Regions from separate parts of the Streptomyces sp. NPDC021093 genome, predicted to be linked through region 1. Evidence: riboswitches for the same ligand, from Rfam matches in the RefSeq annotation. Region 1 holds a riboswitch; each other region holds the start of a gene.
The links. Region 1 has a riboswitch for cobalamin ahead of ACH4SP_RS38685 (ribonucleoside-diphosphate reductase subunit alpha). Riboswitches for the same ligand answer to the same signal wherever they lie in the genome.
Positions count from the first base shown of each region.

Region 2: linked by a shared signal. The riboswitch ahead of ACH4SP_RS26805 (prenyltransferase/squalene oxidase repeat-containing protein) and the one ahead of ACH4SP_RS38685 (ribonucleoside-diphosphate reductase subunit alpha) in region 1 are both predicted to bind cobalamin.
Region 3: linked by a shared signal. The riboswitch ahead of ACH4SP_RS18705 (cobalamin biosynthesis protein) and the one ahead of ACH4SP_RS38685 (ribonucleoside-diphosphate reductase subunit alpha) in region 1 are both predicted to bind cobalamin.

Region 1 is NZ_JBIRQJ010000017.1:14,305-23,891, forward strand. It holds gene ACH4SP_RS38645 (carbohydrate ABC transporter permease) at 1-55, opposite strand, end outside; gene ACH4SP_RS38650 (carbohydrate ABC transporter permease) at 121-1,143, opposite strand; gene ACH4SP_RS38655 (extracellular solute-binding protein) at 1,304-2,590, opposite strand; gene ACH4SP_RS38660 (GntR family transcriptional regulator) at 2,961-3,851, shown strand; gene ACH4SP_RS38665 (hypothetical protein) at 4,127-4,408, shown strand; gene ACH4SP_RS38670 (carbon starvation CstA family protein) at 4,603-6,831, shown strand; gene ACH4SP_RS38675 (CstA-like transporter-associated (seleno)protein) at 6,948-7,136, shown strand; gene ACH4SP_RS38680 (GNAT family N-acetyltransferase) at 7,292-7,792, shown strand; cobalamin riboswitch at 7,863-8,004, shown strand; gene ACH4SP_RS38685 (ribonucleoside-diphosphate reductase subunit alpha) at 8,144-9,587, shown strand, end outside.
Region 2 is NZ_JBIRQJ010000008.1:419,226-428,812, reverse strand. It holds gene ACH4SP_RS26810 (hypothetical protein) at 1-1,197, opposite strand, end outside; cobalamin riboswitch at 1,326-1,404, opposite strand; cobalamin riboswitch at 1,465-1,599, shown strand; gene ACH4SP_RS26805 (prenyltransferase/squalene oxidase repeat-containing protein) at 1,858-4,914, shown strand; gene ACH4SP_RS26800 (hypothetical protein) at 4,911-5,909, shown strand; gene ACH4SP_RS26795 (energy-coupling factor transporter transmembrane component T) at 5,914-7,164, shown strand; gene ACH4SP_RS26790 (ABC transporter ATP-binding protein) at 7,161-8,852, shown strand; gene ACH4SP_RS26785 (ECF transporter S component) at 8,849-9,587, shown strand, end outside.
Region 3 is NZ_JBIRQJ010000005.1:618,367-627,953, forward strand. It holds gene ACH4SP_RS18700 (cobyric acid synthase) at 1-1,076, opposite strand, end outside; gene ACH4SP_RS18705 (cobalamin biosynthesis protein) at 1,073-2,065, opposite strand; cobalamin riboswitch at 2,102-2,240, opposite strand; gene ACH4SP_RS18710 (hypothetical protein) at 2,354-2,575, opposite strand; gene ACH4SP_RS18715 (anion permease) at 2,589-3,875, opposite strand; gene ACH4SP_RS18720 (lysozyme) at 4,032-4,811, opposite strand; gene ACH4SP_RS18725 (class II aldolase/adducin family protein) at 5,187-5,861, shown strand; gene ACH4SP_RS18730 (alpha/beta hydrolase) at 5,941-7,083, shown strand; gene ACH4SP_RS18735 (hypothetical protein) at 7,277-8,680, shown strand; gene ACH4SP_RS18740 (VOC family protein) at 8,817-9,242, opposite strand; gene ACH4SP_RS18745 (neutral zinc metallopeptidase) at 9,375-9,587, opposite strand, start outside.

The sequences.
Region 1 (9,587 bases):
CCAGCGCCAGGATGTTCTTGCCGGCCTTGCCGACCACCTTGGCGCGCTTACCCACGGGGCGCTTCGAGACCGGGATCTGCGGGGTCGCGACGGGGGCCTTGCTCGCTGTGCTCACTGCGCTCACTGCTCCTCCTCCTGCTTCAGGATCAGGCGGAAGTAGAAGGACATGACGGCGATCAGCATGATGATCGTCAGTACGGAGATGGCGGCCGCCATGCCGTAGTGCTGCTGGCCGGCGCCCTCGATATAGGCGAAGACCGGGAGGGTCTCGGAACCGCGGTCGGGGCCACCCGCGTTCATGGCGTACACCTGGGCAAACGCCTTGAAGACCCAGATGACTTCGAGGAAGGTCGTGATCAGGAAGAAGGGCTTCATGATCGGGAAGACGACGGCCCAGAAGATCCGCCAGCCGGAGGCGCCGTCCATCCGGGCTGCCTCGTAGAGCTCGGTGCCGACGGTGGTCAGACCGGCGTACATGTTGAGCGCGACGAAGGGGATGGAGCCCCAGGCGATCAGCACGGTGATGATGACCAGCGTCGAGTTGCCGGTCTCGAACCAGTTGTGCTGCTCGTACCCGGAGAAGCCGAGGGTGCGCATGACCCAGTTGGCGACGCCGAACTGCTCGTCGAAGAGCCACTTGAAGACGGTGACCGAGGCGACGACCGGCATGGCCCAGGCCATCACGAGCGCCAGCGAGAGCACCAGGCGCATCTTCTTGCCGAGGCTGTTCAGCAGGATGCCCAGCAGCGTGCCGATGAGCATGATGACCAGCACGTTGAGCGCGGTGAAGACGAAGCTGCGGACCACGACGGTCCAGAAGTCCGAGGACCCCAGCAGCTCCTTGTAGTTGTCGACACCGATGAACTCGGGCTTACGGGTGATCAGCTCGCGCTTGTTCACCTGCTGGAACGACAGGATGATGTTCTTGATCAGCGGGTAGCCCAGCAGCACGAGCAGGGAGATCACCGCGGGGGCGACCAGCAGGTACGGGAGCAACCCGGAGGGCAGGCCGCGCCTGCCGCGGGGGCGCTGGAGGACTTCCTTGGAACCGGAGGACGGCGGCGGGGTCTGTGACTCCCCGGCCGACTTCCGGGGCGCGTCCTCCGGGGCGGAGGTCGCGACTCCCTGGGAGTGCACGGTCATGATGTTCTTCCTCGCGGTTGTGGGGCACCCGCGCCCACCGGGCCTGCGGCCGGCCGAAGGGCCGCCTCGTCGCGTACTGCCGCACAAGGTGGCGTGCGGCCGCACGAGCGGGTGGTGCGGCAGGGGGTCACTTCACCCCTGCCGCACCACCCGCGGTGGACTACTTCTTGTTGATGCGCTCGGTGATGTTCTTGTCGGCGGCCGTTGCGGCCGACTTGGCGTCCTCACCCTTGAGCACCTTGGTCATGTACTCCTTGATCGGGTTCGGGTTGGTCTCGACGTTCGCCCAGCCCTCGGTGATCGGGGTGAGCTTGCCGACCGAGGCGGCCTGACCCATGGCCTCGGCGAAGGTGCCCGCCGGAGCCTTGAACGCGGCGGAGTCGTGGTTCGGCAGCGCGGCGCCGCCGGTGGCCTCCGCGTACTTGGCCATCTGGTCCTTGCCGGAGGCGAGGGTCAGCCACTCCTTGGCGAGGTCCTTGTTCTGGGAGCGCTCGGCGACAGCGAGGTTGGAGCCGCCGAAGAAGACGCTGCCCGGCTTGTCCGCGGTCTTGCCCGGGATCGGGAAGTAACCGAAGTCGGACTTGGCGCCCGCCTTCTTGATCGCGTCGACCGCGCCGCCGGCCTCCCAGCCCAGACCGATCCAGGAGGCGACGCCGCCCTTGGGGATGACGTCCGTGGACTGCTGCGGGGTGGCCTCGTCCTTGTCCTTCGGGGCGGTGGAGAAGGACTGGAGCTTCTTGTAGAAGTTCATGCCCTCGATCGACTTGGCGTCGGAGAGCGTGCCCTTCCACTTGTCGCCGTCCTTGACCGCGAGGTCACCGCCCTCGTCCCAGATGAATCCGGCGAGGACGTACCAGCTCTGGCCCGGCAGGTAGATGGGCTGGGTCTTGCCCTTGGAGGTGGACTTGATCTTCTCCAGGCCGGCGATCCACTCGTCGCGGGTCTTCGGCGGGGTGACACCGGCGTCCTTGAACGCCTTCTTGTCGTAGACGACGACGCGGTTGGCGGCCCACCACGGAGCGGCGTACGTCTTGCCCTCCAGCTCGGCCGAGGGGAGCATGCCCTTGTTCCAGCCATCGGCCCCGAGCTTGGCCTTGTCCTCGGTCAGGTCGGCGAGGCCGCCAGTGGCCGCATACCCCGCGGTCTGGGTGTTGCCAAGCTCGATGACGTCCGGCGGAGTGTCCTCGGAGAGAGCGGTGGTGATCTTCTCCTGAATGCCGTCCCACTTCTGGATCTTGACGTCGACCTTGACGCCCTTGTGCTTGGCCTCGAACTCCTTGTTCACGGCCTTGATCCAGGGCTCCGGAGCGGACCCGTCCATCACCCAGACAGTGAGGTTCTTCGAGCCGCCGGCGGTGGAGCCGCCGCTGTCCTTGTCGCTGCCGCACGCCGCGACGCCGACCAACATGCCGGCGACGCCAATCGCCGCGATGAGCTTGCGCTTCATTACGCCACTCTCCTGCTCAGGGATGCCTGCAACCCCCGGCCCACCGCGAGGACAACGCACGAAGTACGGCCTGTGGGACTGGGACCTGGTCTTTAATGGTTTAGACCAGTACCCGGAGCTTGGCCTAGACCTTTTGGGGTGTCAAGGGTGTGTAAGACCGCTCGATGCGTCCGTTATCGGACCGACACCTAGGGGTGTGCGAGCGCTCTCAGCAGCCCCTCGGGCCACCGCGTTCACGGGCGACGCGGTGTATAAGAAGGAATCGCGCGGAGCCCAAGCCCCGCGCGGCGGACCGTGCCACCATCCATGTGAGCCGCGACAGACGGAGGAGCCGGTGACGGCAGCAGCGCAGGAACCGGGAAGGCCGACCATGACCACCGAGGGTGCCAGCACGGACAACGGCACGAGCACCAGCACGGGCACCAGCAGCGGCACCGGTACGCACACGAGCACGAGCAACGGCACAGGCACCGGCTCCGGCACGCACACCGGCACCGGCACGCACCTCACGAGCGCCGACAACGGTCAGGCCGCCGCCCCGACCCGCACCGCCCGCGTCCCCAAGTACTACCGCCTCAAACGGCACCTGCTCGACATGACCGAAACCCTCCCCCCGGGCACCCCGGTGCCCCCGGAGCGCACCCTCGCCGCCGAGTTCGACACCTCCCGCACCACCGTCCGCCAGGCCCTCCAGGAGCTGGTGGTCGAGGGACGGCTGGAGCGCATCCAGGGCAAGGGCACCTTCGTCGCCAAGCCGAAGGTCTCGCAGTCCCTCCAACTCACCTCGTACACCGAGGACATGAGGGCCCAGGGACTCGAACCCACCTCTCAGCTCCTGGACATCGGGTACGTCACCGCCGACGACACCCTCGCCGGGCTGCTCGACATCACCACCGGCGGGCGCGTCCTGCGCATCGAACGCCTGCGGCTGGCCAGCGGCGAGCCCATGGCGATCGAGACAACCCACCTGTCCGCCAAGCGATTTCCGGCCCTGCGCCGCTCGCTGGTGAAGTACACCTCGCTCTACACGGCGCTCGCCGAGGTCTACGACGTACGCCTCTCCGAGGCCGAGGAAACCATCGAGACCTCCCTCGCCACCCCGCGCGAGGCCGGACTGCTCGGCACGGACGTCGGGCTGCCGATGCTGATGCTGTCGCGGCACTCCCTGGACAAGGACGGCGAGCCCGTGGAATGGGTGCGGTCGGTCTACCGGGGCGACCGTTACAAGTTCGTGGCGAGGCTCCGGCGTCCGCAGGACTGACCGGCAACCGGTGTCGCAGGCGGTGCGATTGAGGCCGGTTCGAAGGCCCGCGGCACAGCTGGTCCCGGCATCGGCCCCGGCGTCCGCCCTGGTGGGCGAGGGCTCCGCCGGGTCCGTACCGCACCGTGGTCCAGCGATTTCCAGCCAGCTTCCTGGTCTAGTCCATTGACCCGCTCCGGGCCGTCGAGAAGGATCAGGACGCCCGGTGGCCACCGGCGTCCCACCCGTTCAACTCGCCCTGCACCGCCAGGGGTTCCACGGAAGGCACGTCTTTCATGCTGGGTAAGGCAAAGCTGGCGGCCGTGGCCGTCGCAGGCGGCATGCTCGCCGTCACCATGTCCACCTCGGCCCACGCGGCCGGCAGCCCCACCAACCTGACGGGCAAGGGCTGCCCCTCCTCGCACCAGAACAGCTCGGGCGGCGTCACCTGGGTCCAGACCCTGAAGAGCAAGACGCAGTCCTCGACCGGCCGTTGGTACGGCCTGTACAAGGTCGTGTACCTCAAGCCGTCCACGGGCCAGCCGGTCTCGCAGCCCAACCGCGAATACGCCTGCTGAGCACGCGCACAGCTCCTCGACACCCCGGCCGACAACACGTCGCACGCCTCGACACATTGCCGCCGGTACCCCGCTGACCTGCGATGGTCGCCCCTTGTCCATACCGATATGCGGACAGGGGGTTACGCAGCGCGGTCACAGCCCCTAGATTTCGCGCACGTTACGAGGATGATCGCGCGAGGGGACGGACCGCCATGGCAGAGCCGAGACCGACAGCCGAGACCGAGCAGGCCGGGGGCTCCCCCGGCCCCGCCCGCAAGCTGTCGCCCAAGTCCGTGGTGATCTGGAGTCTGGTGGCGCTCGTCGGCGCGGCCGGCTGGGCGGTGCTCGCCCTCTCCCGCGGGGAGGAGGTCTCCGCCGCGTGGATGCTGGCCGCGGCACTGGGCTCGTACGCCATCGCGTACCGCTTCTACTCGAAGTTCATCGCGAACCGCGTCCTCAAGGTCGACAAGACCCGGGCCACCCCGGCCGAACGCCTCAACGACGGCGTGGACTTCCACCCCACCGACCGGCGCGTCCTGTTCGGCCACCACTTCGCGGCCATCGCGGGCGCGGGTCCGCTGGTCGGACCCGTGCTGGCCGCCCAGATGGGATACCTGCCCGGCACGATCTGGATCGTGGCGGGCGTGATCTTCGCGGGCGCCGTCCAGGACATGGTCACGCTGTTCTTCTCCACCCGCCGCGACGGCCGTTCGCTCGGCCAGATCGCGCGGGACGAGATCGGCGCGGTGGGCGGCGCGGCCGCGCTGATCGCCGTGTTCGCGATCATGATCATCCTGCTCGCGGTGCTCGCGCTGATCATCGTGAACGCGCTCGCCGAGTCCCCCTGGGGCGTCTTCTCCATCGGCATGACCATCCCGATCGCCCTCTTCATGGGCGTCTACCTGCGCATCCTGCGTCCGGGCCGGGTCACCGAGGTGTCGCTGATCGGCGTCGCGCTGCTGCTGCTCGCGATCGTCGCGGGCGGCTGGGTCGCCGAGTCCTCGTGGGCCGAGACCTTCACGCTGGAGCCGGGCACGCTGGTCATCTGGATGGTGATCTACGGATTCCTGGCCTCGGTGCTTCCGGTGTGGCTGCTGCTCGCCCCGCGCGACTACCTCTCCACCTTCATGAAGATCGGCACGATCGGTCTGCTCGCGATCGGGGTGCTCATCGCCCTGCCGACGCTCAAGATGGACGGCATCACGAAGTTCGCGACGAGCGGGACGGGTCCTGTCTTCGCGGGGTCGTTGTTCCCGTTCGTCTTCATCACCATCGCGTGCGGCGCGCTCTCCGGCTTCCACTCGCTGATCTCCTCGGGCACCACCCCGAAGATGATCCAGAAGGAAACGCAGATCCGGACGATCGGCTACGGCTCCATGCTGGTCGAGTCGTTCGTCGCGATCATGGCGCTGATCGCCGCCTGCATCATCGACCCCGGCCTCTACTTCGCGGTCAACGCGCCCGCGGGCGTGGTCGGCGACACCGTCCAGGCGGCCTCCACAGCCGTCGGCAACCTCGGATTCACCATCTCCCCCGACCAGTTGGCACAGGCCGCCAAGGACGTCGAGGAGGCCAGCCTGCTGCACCGGACGGGCGGCGCGCCGACCTTCGCGCTCGGCCTCTCGGAGATCTTCTCGGCGGCCTTCGGCGGCGCCGCGATGAAGGCGTTCTGGTACCACTTCGCCATCATGTTCGAGGCGCTGTTCATCCTGACGACGCTCGACGCGGGCACCCGCGTGGGCCGGTTCATGCTCCAGGACATGCTGGGCAACATCTACAAGCCGTTCAAGAACGTCAGTTGGCGGCCCGGCGTCTGGATCGCCAGCGCGATCGTCGTCATCGCCTGGGGCTACTTCCTCTGGGTCGGCGTGCACGACCCGCTCGGCGGCATCAACCAGCTCTTCCCGCTGTTCGGCATCGCCAACCAGCTGCTCGCCGCCGTCGCACTCGCCGTCTGCACCACCCTGCTGATCAAGTCCGGCCGCCTCAAGTGGGCCTGGGTGACGGCCGTTCCGCTGCTCTGGGACGTGGCGGTGACGCTCACCGCGAGCTGGCAGAAGATCTTCTCCGCCGACCCGAAGGTGGGCTTCTTCGCCCAGCGCGACGTCTACCAGAGCGCACTCGACAAGGGCCTCGACAAGGTCGGACTCGCCAAGAACCGCGACCAGATGGAGACCATCGTCACCAACTCCACGGTCGACGGGGTCCTTTCGATCCTCTTCGCCGTGCTGATCGTCGTGGTCCTCTTCGAGGCCTGCCGCGCCTGCCTGAAGGCGATCCGCCACCCGGCCGCGGTCACGCTCAGCGAAACCCCCTACGTCGAGTCGAAGATCGTCGCCCCCGCCTCGCTCTTCGCCACCAAGGAGGAGAAGGCGGAGCTGGTCGCGGCGGGCGTCGGCCCGGAGGGCGGCCCGCGCGGAAGCGAGGAGGAGAAGGTGTGAACACCACCGCCCGGACCGCCGACGCCCGGACCGCCGACGCCCGGACCGCCAGTACCCGGGCCGCCGGTGCACGGACCACCGGCGCCCGGAGCGTCACCGCCCGGACCGTCGCCGCGGTGCGCCACCGGCTGGGCCGACTGCGTTGGTACGTACGGGAAGTGACCGGAGAGGCGACGTACGACCGGTATGTCGCACACGCCCGGTCGCACGACCCGGGCGCCCGGGTGATGACCCGCCGCGCCTTCGAGCGCAGCCGCACGGACGCCCGCGAGGGCGACCCCAGGTCGGGCTTCCGCTGCTGCTGAGCACCTCGCCCGCACCTCGCCGAGGACCTGCCAGGACCTCGTCAGGATCCGTCAGGACCTCGCTGAGGACCCGCTGAGCCCTCTCGTACGGCCTGGTGTCCCGCCCCTCGAAACGGGGTGGGCCGCCGGGCCGTACGCGTTGCACACTGCCCTCCATGGACATCACGATCAGGCTCGCCGAGCCCCACGAATACACCGAGGTCGGCGAGATCACCGCCCGCGTCTCCCTCGACGACGGCTTCCTCGACGACGGCGCGGAGGATCCGTATCTGCTCGTGCTGCGCGACGCCGCCTCCCGTGCCGCCCGGGCCGACCTGCTGGTCGCCGCCGATGCCGACGGCACGCTCCTCGGCACCGTCACCTACGCCCCGCAGGGCACCGAGCTGCAGGACATCGCCGTCCCCGGCGAGGCCGAGTTCCGCATGCTCGCGGTCGCGCACCGGGCCAGGGGGCGCGGGGCGGGCGAGAGCCTCGTACGCGCCTGCATAGCCCGTGCGAAGGCCGAGGAGGGCGTCGTACGGCTGGTGATGTCGACCCAGCCGACCATGCTCGGGGCACACCGGATCTACGAGCGGCTGGGCTTCGTACGGACGCCGGAACGGGACTGGGAACCGGTGCCTGGACTGTCCCTGTTGACGTACAAACTGGAGCTCTAGGACCCATCTGGCCCGCTTCCACTTGTGAAGCCTCGCGACGCGCGACACAAGATGTGGTGGGTTCTCCAACGAGGACCCACCACATGTATGCTCGTGCTCGCTGTCGTCGCAGGGGAATCCGGTGAGAATCCGGAACTGTCCCGCAACGGTGTGTCATGTGCGCTTTTGCGTACCGCCAAGTCCGAGGACCTGCCGACAGCGCATCCGGCTCGACCGAACCGGATACCGATACGTCCGGGCCTCGTGGTTGGGCCGGTGGACGCCAGGCGACGTGCGCCCCTTTCCGGGGTGCCGTGTGCCCGCGCGCCCCCTCCGCCGCAGGCCCCGCGCCGAGCGAGGGAGAGCCCCCACGTGACCATCGCGCCAGTCGATCCGGCCACCGCACAACAGTCTCAGGACAGCCAGGACGCGCCCGGGACCGCGCTCCTGCGCACCCTGACCGACCTCACCGCCGACCTGCCCGACACCGACCCCGGCCGGGTCGCAGCCGCCGCCCTGCGTGGGCGCAACGCACGCTCGGACGCCGCCGAGCTGCGAGAGCTCGCCACCGAGTCCGCCGCAGGACTCATCTCCGAGGACCCGGCGTACTCGCGCCTCGCGGCCCGCCTGCTCGCCCGTACGATCCGGGACGAAGCAGCCACCCAGGGCGTGAACTGCTTCTCCGAGTCCGTCTCCGTCGGCCACCGCGAAGGGCTCATCGCGGACCGTACGGCCGACTTCGTCGCCAAGCACGCGGCGGCTCTGGACGAGCTGGTCGACCTGGACGGCGACGACCGCTTCGAGTACTTCGGCCTGCGCACGGTCTACAGCCGCTACCTGCTGCGCCACCCGATCACCCGCCAGGTCATCGAGACCCCGCAGCACTTCATGCTGCGCGTGGCCTCCGGTCTGGCCGAGGACGACAGCGAGCGGGCTCTCGCCGAGGTCGCCTCGCTGTACCGCCTGATGAGCCGCCTGGACTACCTCCCGTCCTCGCCGACGCTCTTCAACTCCGGCACCCGCCACCCCCAGATGTCGTCCTGCTACCTCCTCGACTCCCCGATGGACGAGCTGGACTCGATCTACGACCGCTACCACCAGGTCGCGCGCCTCTCCAAGCACGCCGGCGGCATCGGTCTCTCGTACTCCCGCATCCGCGCCCGCGGCTCCCTGATCCGCGGCACCAACGGTCACTCGAACGGCATCGTGCCGTTCCTGAAGACCCTGGACGCCTCGGTCGCGGCCGTGAACCAGGGCGGCCGGCGCAAGGGCGCCGCCGCCGTCTACCTGGAGACCTGGCACGCGGACATCGAGGAGTTCCTGGAGCTCCGCGACAACACCGGCGAGGACGCCCGCCGTACGCACAACCTGAACCTGGCGCACTGGATCCCGGACGAGTTCATGCGCCGCGTGGACCAGGACGGCCAGTGGTCGCTCTTCTCCCCCGCCGACGTCCCCGAGCTGGTGGACCTGTGGGGCGAGGAGTTCGACGCCGCCTACCGCAAGGCGGAGGCCGCCGGTCTCGCCAAGAAGTCGATGTCGGCGCGCGAGCTGTACGGCCGCATGATGCGCACCCTCGCGCAGACCGGCAACGGCTGGATGACGTTCAAGGACGCCTCCAACCGCACCGCCAACCAGACGGCGGAGCCGGGCCACACGGTCCACTCCTCCAACCTCTGCACCGAGATCCTTGAGGTCACGAACGACGGCGAGACCGCCGTCTGCAACCTCGGCTCGGTCAACATGGGCGCCTTCGTCGACACCGCCACCCGCGACATCGACTGGGACCGCCTGGACGAGACGGTCCGCACGGCCG
Region 2 (9,587 bases), on a different contig from region 1:
GGCGACCGAGCAGGCCTGGAGGGTGCCGGTCCCGTTGTCGACGGTCAGTGCCAGCTTGGCCGGGGTGCCGGGGGTGAAGGCGGACTCGGCCACCCACTGGGGAGCTCCGGCCGTCACCGGGGTCGGCGGCGCGGTGGTGAAGCCGCCGCCCGAGACCGCGCGCAGCCCGTCGATGGAGGCGTACGGCTGCGGGGAGGTGTCGCCCGGCTGGTACCTGAAGCCGCCGCCCGGGTTGAACTGCTGGGAGATCAGGAAGTCGACCGGGGTCTTGCCGAGGGAGGTGCGGAAGTCACCGGTCTGGGCGTCGATGCCGCAGGCGTTCAGGCCGGAGACCGCCCAGCCGTTGGAGTCGGTGTTGACGCCGAACATGGCGTTGAACGCACCGCTGCTGAGCACCAGCTTGCCCTTCAGGAAGGCCTTGGCCCGGAGGATGTCCGGGTCGGTCTTCGCCACGCCGGACACGCAGAGGGCGGCCATCGAGGCGCCCGTCATGTCGATGTCGCTCGCGGAGTTGAGGGCGTCCGGGTCGCCCTCGGCCTTGCTGAAGTTCCAGCCGCCGTCGTGGTGCTGGTTGGCGCGGATCCGCGTGATCATCGAGTCGAGCAGGGCCTTCGGCACGCGCTGGCCGCCGGCCTGGGTTCTGGCCCCGCCGAGGGCGAGGGCGGCGAAGGCGGTGCCGTTGTAGAGGCCGGACTGGCCGAAGTAGCCCGGCTCGGCGCTCTGCCAGTGGCCGTAGATGTCCGCGACGAGGTTGCGGGATGCGGAGACGCGGGCCGGGTCGATCCCGGCCGCGTACGCGTTGAGGGCGCCGCGCTCGTAGTCGGTGACGACCGGCGCGGCCGACGGCCAGCCGGCGGTGGCGAGGAGGTTGCGGTAGACGGTGCGGGCGTTCTTCGTGGTGTCACCGCCCGGCGCGACGTCGACGGCCGCGGTGCCCGCCGCCGCGAGGGCACTGAACGCCCACTCGTTGGACAGACCGGAGCCCGCGTACGAACCGTCCGCGCCCTGAAGGGACTTGAGGTATCCGACGCCGTTGGTCCTGGACGTGGCGATCTGCGCGGGCGTCGACGTGGCCGCGGCGGGCAGCACGGTGAGCGCGAAGGCCCCGAACGCGGCGACGGGTACGACGAAGGCGGCGCGGCGGGTGGCGGTACGGCGGGGTGCGGTACGGGATCCGGGCGTACGAGGACGGGGCACGGTCTGCTCCTGGAGTGGGGGACGCCGATCGGTCCCGTCCCCACGGCCGGGCGGCGTACGACGCCCCGGGGAACCGCCGACCGCCGTCCGATCGCGTAGTACGGCTGACGAAATGTGCTGTGCCACCTGGGCATTCGGGCTCGGAAACGGCACTCTGCCGTCCCACACCGCTGCGCGTCAGCCCCGGAATCTCACCGGGTTCCCCCTGGGGCGGAGCAGGACGTTACACGAACTCCGCAAGTTCCAGAGAACCTTGACGTTCCCACGCGCCCCGTGCTTCACTCCGGCTGCTATTGCTCAGCTCGCAGGGGAAGCCGGTCGAATTCCGGCGCTGACCCGCAACCGTGGACCCGCCCCCGTGGCGGGTGAGCCGGAATGCCTGCCCGTTGAGTCATGAACGAGAGACGCCGTCGCGGACTACGGCGTGGTTCGACAGGCCTTCACCTCGGCGTTCGACGGCCCCGGCGAAGCCCTTTGGCCACGCATGCGCCCGCTCGGCCGACACGAGGGGCCGCAGTGGGGACCGCAGAGCAGCACCAGCGCCGACTCGCGCGCAGACGTGGCCGGTTGGGCCGAATACCCGGCGCGGGAAGACCGCTGGGAGCGCCGTTCCTGCCGGCCGCCCTGCCCGCAGCCGTGTCGGCCTTCCTGGCGGCGCTGCTGCTCGTCGTCGGCGGCGCGGCCTTCGCCACAGGGACCTCCTCACCCGCGTCCGCCGACCCCGTCGACAAGTGCACGGCGACGACCGGCGCGGTCGTCGCGGTCGACTTCGGCCCGTGGGGCGGCAAGGTCGTACGCGGCTGCGACGCCACCCCGACCACGGGGTACGAGCTGCTGCACGAGGCCGGTTTCCGCACCGAGGGAACCCAGCACGACGGCCCCGCCTTCATCTGCCGCCTCGGCCACGCCTCGTACAACTCCGGCAAGCAGTACCCGACTTCGGAGCAGGAGGACTGCGTCCTCACGCCGCAGGCCACCGCCTACTGGTCGTACTGGCACGCGTCGCAGGGCCAGAACACGTGGACGTACAGCCAGTACGGCGCCATGGACCGCAGGCCGAAGGCGGGCGACGTCGACGTCTGGGTCTTCGGCGGCACCGACATCGGCGGCACCACAGGGAAGCCCACCTTCACCCCGGACCAGGTCCGCGCGGGCGGCGGTGCGGCACCGGACCCCGACCCCACCGGTACGCCGCCGACCGTCCCCCCGGGCAAGGTCGATGTCACGGCCGCCGCGAAGTGGCTGAAGGGCCGACTCACGGACGGCGAACGCGTCGTCGAGGAGGGCGCGGAGGCCCCGAACCACTGGTTCACGGCCGAGATCGCCCTCGCCGTGGCCGCGGCGGACGGGAAGAGCGCGGGTCTCGACAAGGTGGTCGCCTTCCTGGCCGCGCACACCGACGCGTACGCCTATCCGGCGGGCAAGGACGCGGCGGGCAAGTACCGGGCGCCCGACGCGAACGCGGCCGCACGCCTCGCACTGCTGGCCGCGAGCACCGAGGGAGACCCGCGTGACTTCGGCGGCCACGACCTGGCCGGCGACCTGGCCGGGAACATCTGCAGGGGCGGCCCCAACACCGGTGATTCCACACCCGGTTGCACCGCCAAGGGCGACTTCCGGTACGCGGGGTACGCCGACGGCCAGGCGCTCGCCCTGCTCGCGGTGAAGCGCGCGGGGCTGGCTCCGCCCGCCGAAGCGGTCGCCCGGCTCACTCAACTCCAGTGCGAGAACGGCGGGTTCACCAGCATCCTGATCCGACCGGGCGAGAACTGCGACCCCGAGGCGTGGAGCACCGGTCAGGTGGTGCTGGCCCTGCAGGCGGTCGGCGGGCAGGACGCCGCCGTCGCCAAGGCGCGTACGTACCTGAAGAAGTCCCAGCTGGCGGACGGCGGTTTCCCGGCCGCCACGGGCATGACCGAGGGCAGCCCCTTCACCACCGTGTTCGCGGCGCAGGCCCTGCGCGCCCTCGGCGACACCGGCCACGCGGACGCGGCCCTCGCCTGGCTGTCCCGGCAGCAGCTGGCCGACGGCGGCATCGGCTTCGACGGCGCCACCACCTCGGAGATCTACCCGACGGCGCACGCGGTCCTCGCCGGGCGGGGCACCAGCCTGGCGTCACTGACCACGAAGAAGACCGAACCGACGCACCCGCCGACCGACCCCCCGACGGATCCGCCCACGAACCCGCCGACCGACCCGCCCACCGATCCTCCGACCGACCCGCCCACGAACCCCCCGACGAATCCACCGACCGACCCGCCGACCACTCCGCCGACCGGTCCGCCGACCACTCCGCCCGGTGCGGGCCCGGACCTCAAGAAGGGCGTCGCGTACCTCACCAGTGCCGCCACCCTCACGAAGGGCGCGTACTACGACGCGGGCGGCGGCGTCGGCCGGGCCGACTTCGGCCTCACCATCGACGGCGCGTACGCACTCGCAGCGACCGGCCTCGACAACACGCGGCTGCGCGGCATCGTCGACTTCCTCGACAAGGGCGGCAAGGACGGCGCGGGCCGTACCGTCCACAACTGGACCAACGTCGGCACCAAGTACGCCGCGGGCGGTTCGATCGGCAAGACCGCGCTGCTGGCCCAGTCCGTGGGCCGCGACCCGCGGGCCTTCGGCGGCCAGGACCTGATCGCCGCGCTCGGCAGGGCGGTGTGCGGGGCACCGAGCCGGGCGCCGGACCGCAGTTGCGCCGCCAAGGGCAACTACACGTACGCCCCGTCGGTCTTCTCGCAGTCGCTTGCCCTCATGGCGCAGGTACGGGCCGGTGAGAAGGCCGCCGCCCAGGCGCCGGCCACCTACCTGGCGAGCCTTCAGAAGCCGTCGGGCGCCTGGCCGAGCCTGATCCCGGCGACCGGCGACTCGGACGTCGACTCCACGGCGATGGCCGCGATGACGATGGACCTGGTCGGAGGCGCCGGGCCGAAGGCGGCCGTCGCCAAGGCGCTCGCCTGGATCGCGACCAAGCAGCTCCCCGACGGCGGATTCCCGGGCGCCGCGGGCAACTCGGTGAACTCGGCCGCGCTGGCGGTCCAGGGCCTGTCCCTGGACGTGGGCAAGTACGGCGCGCAGATCGCCAAGGCGCGCAAGTTCCTGGCCGGGCAGCAGAACGGCGACGGCGGCTTCAACGTGGCGAAGGAGGGCCAGCGCGGTTCGGACGTACGGGCCTCCACCCAGGCCGTCGGCGGTGCGACCGGCATCTCCTTCGGCAGGATCGACCGCGACCTGAACGGTACGACTCCCCCGCCGGACCCGACGGTCGGCGGCACCTCCAGCGGCACCTCGGCCGGTACCTCTGCCGGCACCACGACGGGCGGCCCCGGCACTGTCACCGGCGGTACGACGGCGGGCTCCGCCTCCGGAAGCAGCGGCGCGGGCAGCACCACCACCGGCGGCACGAACATCGTCACCCCGGGCGAAGCCTCCGGCTCCGGCGACGCATCCGGCACGGGCGGCATCGTCGACACCACCGGCAGCGCGGGCACCGGCACAGCCGGGACAAGCACCGGCGCCACGGGCGGCATCGTCGACACCGGCAGCACCGCCGGAGCTGCCACCGGCGGCGCCACCGCGAACGGCCCCCTCGCCTCCACCGGCGTGCAGGCCGGTGCTCTCGCGGCCGCAGCGGCCCTCCTCGTCCTGGGCGGCTGGCGCATCACCGTGACCGCCCGCAGGCGACGCACCGCAGCGGCAGCGGAGGAGCAGCGATGAACGTCGGCGTCCTCACGCGCGCCTTCGCCCGCGCGGCCACCGCACTGGGTCTGACGGTGGCGGCGTTCGCGGCCACCGCGGGCCCGGCGCACGCCGCCCCGCAGCCGATGAGCCAGTGCACCACCTCCTCCGGAGCCGTCCTCGCGGTGGACTTCAGCCGCTGGGGCGGTCCCGTCTACCGCTCCTGCGGCACGACGCCCACCACCGGCTACGAACTCCTCAACCAGGGCGGCTGGGCCACCACCGGTACCGGCCACGACGGTCCGGCGTTCATCTGCCGCATCGGCTACAGCGGTCACCTGGGCGGCAAGCAGTTCCCGCCGCCGGAACAGGACGACTGCGTACTGACCCCGCCGGCCTCCGCCTACTGGTCGTACTGGCACGCCGATCCGGGTCAGAACACGTGGGAGTACAGCCAGTTGGGCGCCATGCTCTACCAGCCGCGGCCCGGCAGCGTCGATCTGTGGATCTTCGGCGGTACGGACATCGGGGGCACCGAGGGCCGACCCAGGATCACCCCCGACCAGCTGCGCGCCAAGAACGCCCGGCCGACGAACGGCAACAGGCCGGTCCCGAAGGACACCAGGACCGCACCGCCGCTGCCGCCCGGCGTCAACACGGGACCGGCTCCGGCGAACCCTCCGGCGGACTACACGCCGCCGCCCGCCGCGCCGCCGCAAGGGCAGGGGATCCCGCGGCAACCTCCCCCACAGACCCCCAACACCCCTCCCCCGCCTACCAGTTCCCCTCCGACTACGACCCCTCCGGCAACCCCTTCGCCCACGACTCCCACCCCGTCGGCCACCGCCACCGCCGTCCCGAAGCCATCGGCGGCAGCGGCCTCCGGGCCCAAGGTCGTGGACGCCGCCCCGGCCGCCGACGCCGCGCACGACGTGGGCTCGTACCTGCCCGCCGTCGGCACCGGTGCGCTGGTGCTGCTGATCGCGGGCGCCGCCGTGTTCGCGGCCAGGCGCCGCCGTCGGGCGGCGGAGTAAGCACGTGCGAAGTCCTGCTGCTTCCAAGGCAGTTGATGCCGCGAAGGAGCCGCCCGCGCCGGGTCCCGCACCCGACGCGGGCGGCCGTCGGCTGCCCCGTACGCTCCATCCGGTCGCGTGGTGGATATGGGCGCTCGCCCTGGCCACCGCCGTCAGCCGCACCAACAATCCGCTGCTGCTGTTCCTCGTCCTCGCCGTCCTCGGGTACGTGGTCACGGTGCGCCGCACCGAGGCCCCGTGGGCGCGCGGCTTCAAGTACTACCTGTATCTCGCGCTCACGGTCGTGGCGATCCGGGTCGTCTTCCGGGCGGTCTTCGCCACCGGCATCACCCCGCGCGACCACTTCCTCTTCTCCCTGCCTCGCATCCCCACCCCGGACTGGTACGCGGGCATCCAGCTCGGCGGCCCTGTCTCGCTGGAGGCGCTGCTCTCTGCCGCCACGGACGGGCTTCGGCTGGCGTGCATGCTGTGCTGCATCGGTGCGGCGAACACCCTCGCCAACCCGAAGCGGGCACTGCGCGTACTGCCGGGCGCCCTGCACGAGTTGGGCGTCGCCGTCACCGTGTCGCTCAGCGTCGCGCCCCAACTGGTGCACAGCGTCCAGCGGGTGCACCGGGCGCGGCGGCTGCGGGCCGGGCGCACGAAGGGCATGCGCGCGCTGCGGGGCATCGTCGTCCCCGTACTCGAAGACGCACTGGACCGGTCGCTGCGGCTGGCGTCCGCCATGGACTCCCGGGGATACGGGCGGGCCGGGACGGCGACCCGTGGCTCCCGCCGGCTGACCGGCGCGCTCATGCTACTCGGCATGTGCGGGCTGTGCGCGGGGGCGTACGGGCTGCTCGACGCGACCGCGCCGAGACTGCTGGGACTGCCCGCCATGGGGGCGGGTGCGGTGCTGTGCTTCGCGGGGCTGCGGCTCGGCGGGCGCCGGGTGACCCGGACGACGTACCGGCCGGACCCGTGGCGGTTCGCCGAGTGGGCGGTGGCGGGGTGCGGAGTACTGTCCGCTGCGCTGCTGTTCAGCAACGCCGGGTTCAACGCCGCCGAGCTCAACCCGTCCATCTATCCGCTGAGTTGGCCGACGCTGCCGCTCGTCCCCGCGGGGGCGGTCCTGCTCGCGGGGGCCGCCGGATTCCTGGCACCGCCGCCGACGCCGCCCTCCTTCCCCGGCCCCCTCCCCGTACGAGCCCCCGCACAAGCCCCCGTACAGCTCCCCGTACAAGCCCCCGCACAGCGCACCGAGGAATCCACGTGATCACTTTCGACCAGGTCACCGTCCAGTACGAGGACTCGGCGCAGCCGGTGCTCCGGGACGTGAACCTGACCGTGGACGAGGGGGAACTCTGCGTCGTGGTCGGGCACACGGGAGTCGGCAAGTCCACGCTCCTGGGGGCCGTGAACGGACTCGTCCCGCACTTCACCGGCGGCACCCTCTTCGGGCGCGTGACGGTCGACGGCCGCGACACGGCCGACCATCCGCCGCGCGAACTCGCCGACGTGGTCGGAGTGGTGGGCCAGGATCCGATCGACGGCTTCGTCACCGACACCGTCGAGGAGGAACTCGCCTACGCGATGGAGCAGTTGGCCGTGCCACCGGCCACCATGCGCAAGCGCGTCGAGGAGACCCTCGACCTCCTCGGACTCGCCGACCTCCGCCACCGGGCGCTGCACGAGCTCTCCGGCGGGCAGCAACAGCGCGTCGCCATCGGCTCGGTGCTCACCGCACACCCACGCGTGCTCGTGCTCGACGAGCCCACTTCGGCCCTGGACCCGACGGCCGCCGAGGAGGTCCTGGCCGCCGTGACCCGTCTCGTGCACGACCTCGGCGTCACCGTCCTCCTCGCCGAGCACCGCCTGGAGCGCGTCGTGCAGTACGCCGACCGCGTGATCCATCTGCCGGGTGACGGCCGGGTCGTCGCGGGCGCGCCCGCCGAGGTGTTCCGCGACGCGTCGGTCGCACCGCCGATCGTCGAACTCGGGCGCGCCGCCCGGTGGTTGCCGCTGCCGCTGTCCGTACGCGACGCACGCAGGGCCGCCGTACCGTTGCGCGACCGGCTGGCCCGGGCCGCTCCCCCGCCGGCCCGCCCCGCCCCCTCGGCCGACCGGCCCGAACTCCTCACCGCGCACGGGATCACGGTGACGTACCAAGGCGTTCCCGCGGTCCGCGAGGTCGATCTCCGGCTGCGCGGAGGCGACGTCACCGCGCTGATGGGGCGCAACGGCTCCGGCAAGTCCTCCCTGCTGTGGGCGCTTCAGGGGTCGGGGCCGCGCAGGGCCGGTTCGGTGAAGGTGCGTTCGGCCGACGACGGCAGCGGAAAGGGGCGGGATCCGCAGAAGCTCCCCGCGGCCGAGGCACGGCAGCTGGTCGGCCTGGTGCCGCAGACGCCGACGGACCTGCTGTACCTGGAGAGCGTCAAGCAGGAGCTGGACCAGGCCGACGCCGAATCCGCACCGTCGGGGGCGTTCGCACCGCCGCGACCGTTCGCCTCGTCGGGACCGCCCGCGCGCACCTCCGCCCGCGCCCTCCTGGACCGGATCGCCCCCGGCATCCCCGACACCACTCACCCCCGCGACCTCTCCGAGGGGCAGAAGCTGGCCCTGGTGCTGGCGATCCAGCTCGCGGCGGCCCCGCGGGTCCTGCTCCTGGACGAGCCGACCCGGGGCCTCGACTACCGCGCCAAGAGTCAACTGGCCGTCATCGTCGACGGATTGGCGGCCGAGGGACACGCGGTCGTGATCTCCACCCATGACGTGGAGTTCGTGGCACGCGCCGCGGACCGGGTGGTGGTGATGGCCGAGGGCGACATCGTCGCCGACGGGGTGACCGGAGAAGTCGTCCTGGCCTCCCCCGTATTCGCCCCGCAGACCGCCAAGATCCTGGCGCCGCTGCCGTATCTGACGGTCGGCCAGGTCGAGGCCGTACTGTCCGGAGCGCACGCATGACCCTGCCCCCGGCCCTGCCCCCGCCCCTGCCCGGGACTCCGAGCGCCATCCGGCTCTCCCGCCGTGCAGGACTGGTCATCGCCATGGCCGCGTTCCTCGGGATCGTCGCCTTCTTCTGGCCCTTCCTCGTCGCACCGGGGAAGTTCGGCGCGAGCTACACCCCTCCGCTGATCTTCGGCGCGCTGCTCGTGGTCGTGCTGTGCGTGGTGATCTCCGAGATCGCCGAGGGCGGCATCAGCTCCAAGGCCCTCGCCATGCTGGGGGTGCTGTCCGCAGTCAACGCCGCCCTGCGCCCGCTCGGCGCCGGTACCGCGGGCATCGAGACGGTCTTCTTCCTCCTCGTGCTGGCCGGACGCGTCTACGGCCCCGGGTTCGGCTTCACCCTGGGCTGTACGTCGCTGTTCGCGTCCGCGCTGATCACGGGCGGGGTGGGGCCCTGGATGCCGTACCAGATGTTCGGCTGTGCCTTCGTGGGCATGCTCGCGGGGCTCCTCCCGAAGGCCACCGGCCGCCGCGAGGTCCTCATGCTCGCGGTCTACGGCTCCCTGTCGGGCTACCTCTTCGGCTTCCTCCTCAACCTGTCCTTCTGGCCCTTCTCCCTCGATCCGAACAGCTCGATCGCCTATCTGCCGGGGCTGCCCTTCACCGAGCAGTTCCACCGCTATCTCGCCTTCGACCTGGCGACCTCGCTCGGCTGGGACACCGGCCGCGCCGTCACCAACCTCGTCTGTGTCC
Region 3 (9,587 bases), on a different contig from region 1:
TGGTACCCGCCGCAGATCCCCAGCACCGGCAGACCCTCGGCCGCCCGCCGCACCAGGGCCTCCGCGAGCCCCCGCTCCCTCAGCCATTCCAACGCCCGGACCGTGCCCCGGGTTCCCGGCACGACCACCAGGTCCGCGTCGGCCAGCTCCTCGGCGCGGTCCACGAAACGCACGACCACTCCCGGTTCGGCGGCCAGCGCGTCCACGTCCGTGAAGTTCGACATCAGCGGCACCGCGCACACCGCGACCCGCAGCACGTCCTCGCCGACCGGCGGCGCCACCACGGACTCGCGCACCGCACCGCGCATCGACACCCGCAGGCCGTCCTCCTCGTCGATGCCGAGCCCGTGCGCGAACGGCAGCACGCCGTACGTCTTGCGCCCGGTCAGGTCCTCCAGCATGTCGAGACCCGGCTCAAGCAGCGACACATCGCCCCGGAACTTGTTCACCAAGTACCCCGCGACCAGCCGCTGGTCCTCCCGCGCGAGCAGCGCCGTCGTACCGAAGAACGACGCGAAGACACCACCGCGGTCGATGTCCCCGACCACCACCACCGGGAAGTCGGCGGCCCGCGCGATCCCCATGTTCACGATGTCCGTACGGCGCAGATTGATCTCCGCGGGGCTTCCCGCGCCCTCGCAGATCACCGCGTCGTACTGGCCGCGCAGCTGGGCCAGGCACTCGGTCACCGTCCCGAGCAGCGCCTCCCGGTGGCCGCCCTGTACGCCCTTGCCGTACTCCTTGCCGCCCGCCGTGCCGAAGAAGCCCCGCGCGCTCATCTCGCCCACCGGCTTGCCGAGCAGCACCACCTGGCTGGACCTGTCACTGCCCGGCTTGAGCAGCACCGGGTTCATGAGCGCGGTCGGCTCGACCCGCGCCGCCTGCGCCTGCATCGCCTGGGCGCGCCCGATCTCCGCGCCCTCGCGCGTCACGAACGAGTTCAGCGACATGTTCTGCGCCTTGAACGGGGCGACCTTCACCCCCTGCCGCACCAGCCACCGGCAGATCCCCGCCGTGACCACGCTCTTGCCCGCGTCCGACGTGGTCCCCGCGACCAACAGCCCGCCGCCACTCATGAGTTACGCCCCTTCGCGTACGAGAACGCCAGCCGCCCCGCCGCACACACGGCCAGCGCCAGCACATTCACCCGGCGCGACAGCCGCACCGCACGCTCGATGTCCGGTACGGCCACGGGCCGCCCGGTGTCCCCGTTGAGCACCGCCCGGTGCTCCACCCGCCCCGCGTACGACAGCGTCCCGCCGAGCGTGACGCCCAGGGCGCCCGCGAACGAGGACTCCACCGGGCCCGCGTTGGGGCTCGGGTGCTTCGACGCATCCGTCCGCCAGGCCGCGAGAGCACCCCGCGAGTCGTCCCCGGCCAGCACCGCCAGTGCGGCCGTCAGCCGGGCACCCGGCCAGCCCGCGACGTCGTCGAGGCGGGCCGACGCCCACCCGTAGCGCCGGTAGCGCGCCGACTTGTGGCCGACCATCGCGTCCAGGGTGTTCACCGCGCGGAAGGCCACCAGCCCCGGCACGCCGCCGACCGCGCCCCAGACCAGCGCGCCCACGACCGCGTCCGAGGTGTTCTCGGCGACCGACTCCACGACCGCGCGCGCCATCTGCTGCCCGTCCAGGGCCTGCGGGTCCCGCCCGCACAGGTGCGGCAGCCGCTCGCGGGCGACGTCGAGGTCACCGGCGGCGAGCGCCCCGCCGACGGCACGGGCCTCGCGCCCCAGCGACGTACCGCCGACAACGGACCAGGTGGCGGCGGCGGTCAGGACGACGGAAGCGACGGGGGAGCGGCGTACGGCGCGCGCGGCGACGGCCGCCGCTCCGGCGGCTCCGCCGACACAGACCAGGGTGTGCAGTGCGCCCCAGCCGCGGTGGTCGCGCCACAGCGTCCGCTCCACCGCGCCGGCGGCACGTCCGAAGGCGGCGACGGGGTGGCCCCGCCGGGGATCGCCGAGCAGGAGGTCGCCGAGCAGTCCGGCGGCGGCGCCGTAGGCGAAGACGCGGGCGGAACTCGGACAGGGGGCGGCTGAACTGCGGGTTCCGCAGCCGGGCATGGCGATGTGTCCTTAACTCAGGGTCCGCGCCCTGGTTCGACGTGACGAGCGGCTGGGAGTTCCTGGCTTCCGTACGACCGGGTGGGTCGGTACGTGACAGTGGCGGGACCGCGCCGGATTCGCACCGGCTTCCTCTCCATGCCGCCGTATTGGCTCCGGCAGTCCACCACGCCCCGAGAACACCCGTCAACCTGGGCTTGACCTGCGGTGCTCCCCGGGCCCGAGGGGCGTACGCAGAACCGCCCCGCGCACGGGGCGCGGGGCGGCGGGGTGGGGCGAAGTGCGGGTTCAGACGACGATCAGGAAGATTCCGTACGCCACGGCCGCCGCGCACAGCGCGAAGCAGGCGTACGCGCCGGTGCGCGCCATGGTTGCGGAACCGCCCGAAGCGGCGGCGCTCTCCTGCTTGGAGAGGCCCACGATGCCGAGGGTGAACAGGCCCACCAGACCCACGGTGGCCACGAGGCTGACGCCGAAGACGGTGCCGAGAGCTGCCCAGTCGATGTTCATGTCGTGTGCGTCCTTAGACCGATGCGGCCGGGCGGGCCGCCTCGGTGGGGGTTCCGGCGGGGGAGTGGAGGGTGGCCTTGAGGTCGCCCGTCGTGGTGTGCGTGGCCTCGTGCGGGAACACACCGGCCGGGGGCGGGGTGACCGCCGCCATGGCGGTCGTGACGACGCCCGCGGGCTCGGCCGGGGCCGGCGCGTCCAGGTCGTCGGCGGTGACGTTGGTGTGGTCGACCGGCTTGCGGCGCGACAGGGCCCAGATCACGCCGGAGCCCGCGACCAGCAGGACCGCCACGACGGTGACGCCCCAGGCGCCCTGACCCGTCAGGTACTCCGCGGCGGCGGCGACCAGGCCGGCCGCCGGCAGCGTCAGACCCCAGGCGACGAACATCCGGGTCGCGGTCGACCAGCGGACGACGCCGCCCTTGCGGCCGAGTCCGGCGCCCATCACGGAGCCGGAGCAGACCTGGGTGGTGGAGAGGGAGAAGCCGAGGTGCGAGGAGGCCAGGATGACCGTCGCGGCGCCGGTCTGGGCGGCGAAGCCCTGCGGCGGACGGAGGTCGGTGAGGCCCTTGCCCATGGTGCGGATGATGCGCCAGCCGCCGAGGTAGGTACCGGCGGCGATGGCGACACCGGCCGAGACGATGACCCACAGGGGCGGGTTCGCGCCGGGGGCCAGCACGTTGCCGGTGACCAGGGCCAGGGTGATGACGCCCATGGTCTTCTGCGCGTCGTTGGTGCCGTGCGCGAGCGAGACGAGACCGGCGGAGGCGATCTGGCCCGCCCGGTAGCCCTTGGCGGTGGACTTCTCGTCGGTCTTGGACGCCAGCTTGAAGGTGAGCTTCGTGGCGAGGTAGGCGGCGATGCCGGCCACGATCGGCGCGGCGATCGCGGGCAGCAGCACCTTGGTGATGACGACGCTGCCGTTGACGCCCGAGGTGCCGACCGACATCAGTGTGGCGCCGATGAGGCCGCCGAAGAGTGCGTGGGAGGAACTGGACGGCAGGCCGATCAGCCAGGTCAACAGGTTCCAGAGGATCGCGCCGACGAGCGCCGCGAAGATCACTTCTGTGGTGATGCCGCTCTCGTTGATGAGCCCGCCGGAGATCGTCTTCGCGACCTCGACGGAGAGGAAAGCACCAACGAGGTTGAGCACGGCGGACATGGCCACCGCCGTCTTGGGCTTGAGTGCGCCGGTCGAGATGGTGGTGGCCATCGCGTTGGCTGTGTCGTGGAAACCGTTCGTGAAGTCGAACACGAGAGCGGTGACGATCACGATTCCGAGGAGGAGCGTGATGTGTTCCATTTACCCAGGCAATCGTTTGAGGTCAGTGGCTGTTGGAACGTAGGTAACCCGAGTGAACGGAAGGTGAACTGGGGAGGGCGTACCGGTGACCCGAAACACCGCGCCGCCGTTCCGCTTTCACCGGAACGGCGGCGCGGGCGGGCCCTCGCAAGGGCGTCAACGACGCGTGAAGGCACTCAATCGGCCGTGTGAGCCGTTGAAGAGATTCTGGTCACCCGGAAGTGCGCCCCGGCCGTTGTTGAACTGCCAGAAGGTCCAGTACGACCAGCCGGCCGGCAGCGCGCCGGGCGAGGAGTTGTAGCGCGCCAGCCACAGCGCGTGGTTCCCGCCGAAGGCCCGGCTCTTCCCGGTGCACTGGTTCCACCAGAGCGTGGTCGTGTAGATGACCGGACGGCGGCCGGTCCTGCGCCGCACCTCGTCGCTGAAGGACCTGATCCACGACACCATCTGGCCAGGCTTCAGCCCGTAGCACTTGTTCCTCTTGTTGGTCTTCTTGTACGGGTTGTTCTCCAGGTCGACGGCGGGCGGCAGGGTCCGGCCGTCGGCCCGCCAGCCCCCTCCGTTGCGTACGAAGTAGGCGGCCTGGGTCCTGCCTGACGACTGGTGCGGCAGCGCGAAGTGATAGGCGCCGCGCTTGATGCCCACCTGCCGCGAACCGTTGTACTGCTGGGCGAAGTAGGGATTGCGGTAGGTGTGGGACTCGGTGGCCTTGACGTAGACGAACGTCGCGCCCTTCTTCTTCGCCTTCCGCCAGTCCACGTTCTTCTGGTGGCCGGAGACGTCGTGCCCGCGCGGCTTGGCGGCCGCCTCCGCGGTCGGGCCGCCCAGCAGGACCGTGGTCCCCAGGGTCAGCGTGGCGGTGAGGCCGGCCGCGGCCGACAGGGACAGGGTGCGCCGACGGGCGCGCCGACGGGACGGTTTGTGATCACGGGCCATGGTTCCCCCCGGAATGGCTACGTGCATGACAAATCAGGGCAGAGGCTACTGGAAGATCCACAGAACCCGGTCGATCTCCGGCCAACCCGGGCCGAGAAGGGGCGAAGGGGGCCTGCGGGACTTACGGAGCCCCGGCCTCCGGGCTACAGTGCGCCGCGCCGGGCTGGCAGGATGCGGCACATGGCGACGGAACAGACGGAACCGGCGGACGCGACACCCTCGAAGGGCCGGGCGCCCTCGCAGGACCCGGGCGCGGCGCACGCACACGATCCGGCCGCGGCGCACGCGCACGATCCGGCCGCGACGGACCCGCAGGGCCCGGCCCCGGCGCCCTCGCAGGCCCCGGCCGACGCGGTCGGGCGGGCCTGGCGGGAACTGGTGCACACCGCCCGCAGGTCGGTGGCGGACGGGCTGGTCGTCGGCACGTCGGGGAACGTCTCGGTACGCGTGGGCGGCCTGATCCTGGTGACCCCGAGCGGCGTCCCGTACGACCGGCTCCGCCCCGGCGACGCGGTCGGCGTCGACCTCGAAGGCCACCAGGTGCTCGGCGACCTCGCCCCCACCAGCGAACTCCCGATGCACCTCACCGTCTACCGCACCAGCCGCGCGCGGGCGGTCGTGCACACCCACGCCGTGCACGCCACCGCCGTCTCCACCCTCGTCGACCGGCTGCCCCCGGTGCACTACATGGCCGCGTCCATGGGGGGCCAGATACGCACGGCGCCCTACGCGACGTACGGGACCGAGGAGTTGGCCGAGAACGTGCGGCGCGCGCTGCGCGATCGCACCGGCTGCCTCCTGCGGAACCACGGCACCCTCACCTACGGCGACTCCCTCGACCAGGCCTACGACCGCACGGCGCAGCTGGAGTGGATGTGCCGCCTGTGGCTCACCGCCTCCTCCGTCCCCGGCCACTCGCCGACCCTGCTGTCCGCCGCCCAGCTCGACGCCGCCGGGCGACAGCTGAGGGAGTACGGACAGCAGGGGCACGGGGGGCAGGGCCAGGGACAGCAAGGCCACGGGGAGCCGGGCCACGGGCAGCCGGGCTGAACCCCCGGTTCCCCTTGCCGTCGCCCCCGGCGGACCCCGCCCACTGGCAGTCCCGGCCCGCTGTACGGACACTGAAGCGGTGCACCCGGCTAAAGCGGCGGCAGCGGCCGTCACCACTCTGATAGGCATCGGCGCGGCAGCGGTCGCGGCCGCCCGGTACGCCGGCGACGCCGCGCTCAAGGCATCGCCCGGCCGGCCGTCGCCCGGCGACCCCCGGGTCACCGTGCACGCCACGGCGGCCGGACAGGTCACCTTGACCCGCGGTCTCGCCACCCTCCGGCCGGGTACGTACGGACTGGAGGGCGAGGGCCCGGCGGGCGAAGGGGTCCACGCCGTCGTCGGCCCCGTCCTGGACGCCGTGCCTCACGAGGCGCACACGGTAGTCCGCCGCCTGGAGCGGGTCACCCGCGGCTCCCTGGAACCCGGCGCGAAGGTACGGCTGACCCCGCAGGTCCACACCGGCGATCCGCGCAGCGCGCTCGGCCTCGACTTCGAGCACGTCGAGGTCATGGGCGAGCTCGGGGCGCTGCCCGCCTGGTTCGTGCCCGGCTCCCGCACCACCTGGGTGATCGCCGTGCACGGCCTGGGCACCACCCGTGAGCACCCCCTGAACGTCATGGGCCTCCTGCACCGCTACCGCCTCCCGGTACTCGACCTCGGCTACCGCGGCGACCCCGGCGCGCCCCGCTCCCCGGACGGCCTCGCGCACCTCGGCGACTCGGAGTGGCGCGACCTGGACGCCGCGATCCGGCACGCCGTGCGCCAGGGCGCCGAGCGGATCATCCTGTACGGCTGGTCCACCGGAGCCGCGATGGCCGTGCACGCCGCCACCTCCTCCGCGGTCCGCCACCTCGTCCGCGGACTCGTCCTCGACTCCCCGGTGCTCGACTGGGAGGCGACCGTCCGCGCACTGGCCGCCGCCCGGCGCACCCCGGCCGCACTGCTGCCGCTCGCCGTACGGGCCGCGCAGGGCAGCACGGGACCGCACGGCGACCGGCTCCGGGAGGCCGCCGACCCGAACGGGCTGCGCGTCCCCGCGCTGATCTTCCACGGGCCGGGCGACACGGTCGCCCCGTGGGGCCCCTCCCGCGCACTGGCCGCCGCCCGCCCGGACCTGGTGACCCTGCACACGGTGCCGGACGCCTCGCACGCGGCGATGTGGAACGCCGACCCGGCCGCCTACGAGGAAGCCCTCCGCCGCTTCCTCACCCCGCTGATGTAGCCCGCCGACGGGGCCCGCGCGGCCGCGTCCGCTGGGGTCCACGAGCCCCGTCCGACGGCGCCCGCGCGGCCCTTTCCGGTGGGGTCCACGAGCCCTGTCCGGTGGGCCCACGTAGCAGAAATCGAGGCCCGCCGGGGGCGGCGCGCGGCATTCCGTTTGGGCTTTCGGGCAGTCAGCGGAGACACTGCTGCACGTGACGTCCCGTACACCGCGCGACTCCAGGCTCCGACTTGTCCGCCCGCGACCCCTCGCCACAGCCCGACGGGCCGTGACGAACCGGCGTACCCGCCCGGCCCCGCGTCCCCCCGAGGGGACTCCCGCCCAGGCGGAACTGGCCCACTACGCCAGGGAGGTGCTCGCCGACGCCGCCCGCATCGCCCGCTGGGCCGACACCGAGCGAGCCCGCGGCGCCGCCCCCCGGCCCGGCCAGGCAGGCACGCTCTCCGACGCGTCCGCCGAACGGGCCGCCGAGGCACTGCGACTGACCGAGGCTCAGGTCCGCGCGGGCTGGGACCGCGCCCGCCTCGCCGGTCTCGTCGAGATCCACGGCGCCAACGCCCGCCCGGGCTGGCGGCTGCGCGCCTGGGACCGCGACGACGCCGCGGTGCTGCGCGGCTGGGTCGCCCTCTTCGACGCCTGGTCGATCGTCCACCCCGCGCCCGAGGGCATCGCCCCGGTCACCGTGGCGGAGGTCGTGGAGTCCGTCCCCCAGGTGCTCTCCCTCCTTCAGCTCTCGGCCGGCCCCGTCCTCGTACCGGCCCTGCTCGACCTGCTGGAACAGCGCGTCGCCGAACTGCACGAGGAGCGCTGCGAGGTGCCGCCCAACCTGCACGGCATCCCCGCGCAGTCCGTGCCGCACTCGCATGCCGCCCCCGTACCCCTCTCCTCCCTCCTCGACTGGGTCCTCGCGGGCCTCGCCTCCGTGGGTGCGCTGACCCTCGGCGAGGGCCAGGCCACCCTGACCCCCCTCGGCAGCTGGGCGGTCTGGGTCAAGCTGGAGCAGATCTGCGTCGCCGCGCAGAGCCCCGCCGGGAACATCGAGCAGTCCGCCGACGCCATGCTCAGCGGCTGCGCCCGCCTCACCCCCGGCCCGGCCCGTGCCGAGTACCGCGCCTGGCTGGCCGCCCGCACCGTCGGCACCGCCGTCCTCGAACTCCTCGAAGTGGCCCGCGGCGAGGACGCCCTGCTCCGCGGCCTCGCCTTCGAGGCGCTGCGCGTGGTCGGCGCCCCCGCCGAGGCCGAGGTGCGCGCGGCCGCCGACGAGCTCGCCCTGCGCCCGTACGCCCTGCTCTGGCTCGCCGAGCACGAGGGCACCGACCCCGAGGAGGCCCACGACCTGCTCACCCGCGAGGAGTCCACCTGGCTCTGGGTGGACACCGCAGCGGCCGTCGCCGACCACGGCGAGAGCGAGCTGCTGGTCCGCCACCTCGAATCGGCGGTCCAGGGCACGGTCGCCGCCCTGCTCGACGAGGTCCGTGCCGTGGGCCACCCGCGCACCGTGCAGGTCCTGGTCGCGCTCGCGGCCGCCCATCCCGACCCGGCCCTCGCGAAGGCCGTGCGCCGCGCGGCGTTCCAGGTGCACACCGGCGGGGCGTAGCGGACGGGGCGGGCAGCCGACCAGCCGACGGACGGGCAGCCGACGGGACGGCGGAGGCCCCGCGGCGGACCCGGTCACGGCCGGCGCCGGTCACGGCCGGCTCCGGGTCATGTGCGCCGGGGTCGCGCCCGGGGGCTCAGCTGTGGGCCCCCGGTACGTACGTCCCGAAGGACCAGACGTTCCCCTCGGCGTCCTTGGCCATGTAGTCGCGGGAGCCGTAGTCCTGGTCCGTGGGCGGCATCAGGATCTCCACCCCGAGCGCCGCCCCGTACTCCACGGCGTGCTTGTGGTGGGCGTCCGTGTCCGTCACGACGACGTAGACGCTCGTCGGGCCCGCGTCCGCCATCACCTTGTCGAACTGGCCGCCCCGGCCCTTGCTGCCCAGCATCACCGAGCCGTTGCCGTAGCTCAGCTCCGCGTGCTCGACGGTGTCGCCCTCGCCCTCGTACACCGCGTCCTTCGTGAAGCCGAAGGCCTCGGTCAGCATCACGACGGCGGCCTTCGCGTCCCGGTAGAGCAGGGTCGGGTACACGCTCGGTGCGCCGGTCGTTGCCTCTGTCATGTCACTCACCCCTCGATCCGAACGGGCCGCACTCTGTGACCCACGACACAGTCTTGCAGGGGGGTCTGACAATCGCCGCTGACCAGGGCGAATACCGCCAAGTGGGGCCCACCTGGCCCTCGGCCCTTCGGGTCAGCGGAAGGTGTTGCACTGCGCCATGTCGCCCGACTTGAAGCCGGTGTAGAACCACTGCTGGCGCTGCGCCGCCGACCCGTGCGTCCAGTTCTCCGGCGTCACCCGCCCCTGGAACTTCTCCTGGATCCGGTCGTCGCCCACCGCGGCCGCCGCGTCGAGCCCGTCCCGGATGTCCGCCTCGCTGAGCTGCGTGATCAGCGGCCTTCCGGT